Regions from separate parts of the Metabacillus sp. KH_069 genome, predicted to be linked through region 1. Evidence: predicted binding sites of a transcription regulator. Region 1 holds the regulator's gene; the other holds the start of a gene.
What was found. Region 1 encodes LexA, which represses DNA repair genes until DNA is damaged. Its sites were predicted from a motif close to CGAACATATGTTCG; they were not measured.

Region 1 (2,206 bases):
TATCCCCTCTTTAAGCAGAAAATGAATGAGTGCAATTCTGGCATTCCCTCTTCCAAGCCTTGTTTCATCCTGGATCAGGACTGCATCCACCTGCTGATTTTTGATGCAGTCGAACAGTTCAAATATCCCGTCTCTTTCTATATCATAGCCGCTGGCCTGTTCTTCAATCACTTTTAGTATATTCATGCTGTTCTGCTCAGAAAGCTTGATTAATTCTTCCTTCTGCCTTAAAAGTGATGTTTCCTGTTCTTCTTTCACTGTGCTGACTCTGCAATAGATGATGGCGTTCAGTGTTCTCACTTCCCTATTTCTTGCTTGCTATTTGATTTACCTCATAATAAGCTGTTTTTTCAATTGGTATAAAGACTTGTTCTCCAGGTTTAATGACTGCTGTTTCCATGCCGTTTTTTTCCTGAACCCACTCGACAAAATCTGTTTTAGAGAGATTATGATGTTCTTGAAATTTGTCTGCAATGCTCCAGATGCTGTCCCCTTCAGTAACTTCTATATTTACGTAGTGATCCATGCTGTCTTTTTCACCAGTATAAGATAAAGCAAAGACAGCGACAATAACGACGATAAAAAATGAGAGTAAATAAGAAAATGATTCTTTCAACATAATCCCCACCTCGAAATAGAATGTTTGTTCGTACTTTTGATATTTTTAGTATAATGCGAACAAACGTTTCTGTCAACGGATTTTTTCGAACTTATGTTTGTATGCGCAGGAAAAACATGCTATAATCAACATAAATTACAGGACGCGAGGTGCAAAAGATGACAAAATTATCAAAAAGACAGCAGGATATCTTAAACTTCATCAAATTAGAAGTTCAAAAAAAAGGTTATCCGCCTTCTGTACGCGAAATTGGCGAAGCTGTCGGCCTTGCTTCTAGTTCAACTGTACACGGTCACCTGGCAAGGCTTGAGAGCAAGGGCCTTATCAGACGCGATCCAACTAAGCCGAGAGCTATTGAAATCCTTGAAGAAGAGACTTCACATATTCCGAGAGCAAGCGTCATTAATGTTCCGATTATCGGTAAAGTTACAGCAGGTTCACCTATCACAGCCATTGAAAACGTCGAGGAATATTTTCCGCTACCAGATACATTTGCAGCGTCAGATGATCAAGTATTCATGCTTGAAATTATGGGAGACAGTATGATAGAAGCTGGAATTCTGGACGGGGATATGGTTATTGTCAAGCAGCAGAAGACCGCAAATAACGGTGATATCGTAGTTGCCATGACAGAAGATGATGAAGCAACTGTTAAACGCTTCTTTAAAGAAAAAGACTTCATTCGCCTTCAGCCTGAAAATTCAACAATGGAACCTATTATTCTGCGAAATGTAACGATTCTCGGAAAAGTCATCGGGGTGTACCGTAATATCCATTAAAAAATCTTTGCTGCTCAGCAAAGATTTTTTATTTTGGGTTTTATGCGGTTCCACAAGGGGAAGATAATAGTTGATAAAATTTAGAAGAGGTAGCCTATGATATCTGAACTTAAACATAATGAAATGATCGTTCAGCGAACGAATTCCCAATTTGTTTTTCCTTTTTCGTGGGCTAAGGACTCCATAAAGCCTTTGACTAATGAGCTGGAAACAAACGGCTTCGAATTTTTTTCAATTGAAGATAGCAGCCAGCAGACTAAATATTACGGCGGGAGTATTGATATCCCGCATAAACGCTTAAATCATTATTTTATGCCCTACATCGAACAAATATTATTTCCGGATAAATATAAAGAGAAAGCCATAAACCGCTATTCCAAACAGTTAAATTTGGATTGCAGTCTTGAGACGGCCCGAAATTTAATTTCCATGAAGGTCCTTTCGATTGATATTTATCTTTGTCCATTCTCCATCGGCATGGTTACGATTCGAACAGAACCATATAGCAGCGGTACTGAAATTACATTAAGCGATGCACTTGATTTTATGGATCATTTCAGAGTTCTCGAACCTGCAATAACGGAGGAAAAAGGGACTGTTCTTTATTCAGGTGAAAAGCGGTTTGATAGAATTCAGGATTTTATTTTCCAGGAACTTTGCCCTTATATTGTACCCTTCATTGAAAAAAACGAAAATGATCAATCGGCCTATTTGGGCAGCCTTCCCTATTTTATTGATGAAAGAATGTTTGTATCCAGTTTTTTAATGACTGCTCCTGATGTAGAAATAACAAACAACGATTTATTTC
Region 2 (2,206 bases), 830 kb from region 1:
AATAAAACAAAAACCGGCCGCTGATGAAGGCCGGTTTTTTGCATTTTTGGAGGCTTGCTGGCGGTTTCTGCTGCTGCCCGAAAAAGAGGATAAAGGCAAAAAGCGCCTTCACTGTCGGATCCTTATCTGTCTGTCGGGTCTAAACGGGCGATTCCGCATTTCGTAGTGTCCAGCTCCATCGCCCAACTCCTCGGCCAGAACGTCTCAGCAAGCATTGGCAAAAAGCGCCTTCACTGGCTGAGACTTATCTGTCTGTCGGAGCTAAACGGGCGATTCCGCATTTCTAATTAAAGCTCCTGGTTCGTCACATATCCATATACTACATCCTGAACAACTTCAAACCATTCTGTGTCTTCCTGCTGCTTTTTTTCTATTACTTTTGCAACAAGGCCATGTGCTTCTTTTTCACTGAGCGATCCCTCCAGCTCATACTGCTGAAAGGATTGCTGAATCATTTTATAAATCCACTTTTCGTCCATGTTCCACCTCTTCTTACACTGATTATAAGCAGCTGCGCGCCTGATGCCAAGCGGGGAATTATCTGCGCTAAATGGGCGATTCCGCATTTCGTGTTGTCCAGCTCCTCGGCCAAAACAAAATCCTCCAATTAAATTGGAAACCCCATCAATTCGGTATTGACTCCTCGGCCTGAACGGTCGATTCCGCATTTCGTGTTGTCCAGCTCCACCTCCTAGCCCCTCGGCCAGAACGGATCAGCAAGCAAAGGCAAAAAGCGCCTTCACTGGCGGATCCTTATCTGTCTGTCGGGTCTGAACAGTCGGTTCCGCATTTCATAGTAAAAACTACCATTGAAATCGAACGTATATTCGCTTACTATTAGTCATATAATAAACACGAACATATATTCTGCAATGAGGAGTAAGAACTATGATTGAGGATTACAGTCAATTTCCAAAACGAAAAATTTTGTGCATTGACATGAAAAGCTTTTATGCAAGCTGCGCAGCGGTTCTGAAAGGACTTGATCCGCTGACATGCCATTTAGCTGTTGTCGGTGATACAGAGCGGCAGGGAAGCATAGTGCTCGCGGCTTCACCTTGTCTTAAAAAGGACTTTGGCATTAAAACCGGATCTCGTTTGTTCGAAATTCCAAAAGATTCCCGCATTCACATTGTAAATGCAAAGATGGCATCCTTTGTCCGCATTTCAACAGAGCTTACACGTCTATTCCACCGGTATGTTCCAAAGGATGCCATCCATACGTACAGCGTGGACGAGAGCTTTATTCAAGTCGATGGAGTCGAGGGGATATGGGGAGACGCCTGGACCATTGCAGCAAAAATCAGAGATGACATGGAACGCGAATTTTCTCTCCCGTGCGCGATTGGCATCGGTCCTAATATGCTGCTTTCTAAAATCTGCCTTGATCTGGAGGCGAAGAAAAAAGGGATTGCTGAATGGACGTATGCTGATGTGAAGGAAAAGCTCTGGAAGGTCGCGCCGCTCCGGGAAATGTGGGGCATCGGCAGCCAGGTGGAAAAAACACTGAACCGGATGGGAATCTTTAATGTTGGACAGCTTGCGCGTCATCCGCTTGAGGTGCTGGAGAAGAAATTCGGCATTATGGGAAATCAGCTCTATTATCATGCCTGGGGCGTTGATCTGTCTGAAATTGGAGCGCCGATTCTGCAGGGGCAGATCAGCTTTGGCAAAAGCCAGATCCTGATGCGGGACTATCCCGATCCGAAAGAAGTGAAGCATGTCATTCTTGAGATGTGCGAGGAGGTCGCAAGAAGAGCGCGCAGCCACCGGAAAGCGGGCAGAACGGTGAGCCTTGGCATCGGCTACAGTCACGATGAGCTTGGAGGCGGATTTCACCGCTCACGGACGATGCGCCAGCCGACCAATATCACAATGGAGCTTTACGAAACATGCATCGCGTTATTTGATCAATTTTATGCAAATAAAACCGTCCGGAAAATCTCGATTGCTCTGTCCAATATTGAAGATGATGCTGAAATGCAGCTGGATTTGTTTCAGCCTAATCGTGAAAAAGAACAGATCCTCGGTTATGTGATGGACTCCATTCGGGGGAAATACGGCTCAAATGCCCTGCTGCGGGCCGTTTCCTATACAAACGCCGGCACCGCGAGGCACCGCGCCAAGCTTGTCGGCGGACACAAAGCTTAACAAAAGGAGGGATCGTCATGATTCGGGATCGGGGCAATATCAAATGGACATCCAT

Region 2: the regulator LexA is predicted to act here: its motif matches at 817-830, upstream of AC3ISE_RS14530 (Y-family DNA polymerase).

The regions. Positions count from the first base shown of each region.
Region 1 covers NZ_CM174460.1:2,064,441-2,066,646, reverse strand. Annotated here, with positions in the region: gene AC3ISE_RS10190 (YneB family resolvase-like protein) at 1-291, opposite strand, end outside; gene yneA (cell division suppressor protein YneA) at 305-619, opposite strand; gene lexA (transcriptional repressor LexA) at 778-1,398, shown strand; gene AC3ISE_RS10175 (hypothetical protein) at 1,495-2,206, shown strand, end outside.
Region 2 covers NZ_CM174460.1:2,892,750-2,894,955, reverse strand. Annotated here, with positions in the region: gene AC3ISE_RS14540 (SDR family NAD(P)-dependent oxidoreductase) at 1-5, shown strand, start outside; gene AC3ISE_RS14535 (YqzH family protein) at 288-479, opposite strand; gene AC3ISE_RS14530 (Y-family DNA polymerase) at 889-2,151, shown strand; gene AC3ISE_RS14525 (YolD-like family protein) at 2,169-2,206, shown strand, end outside.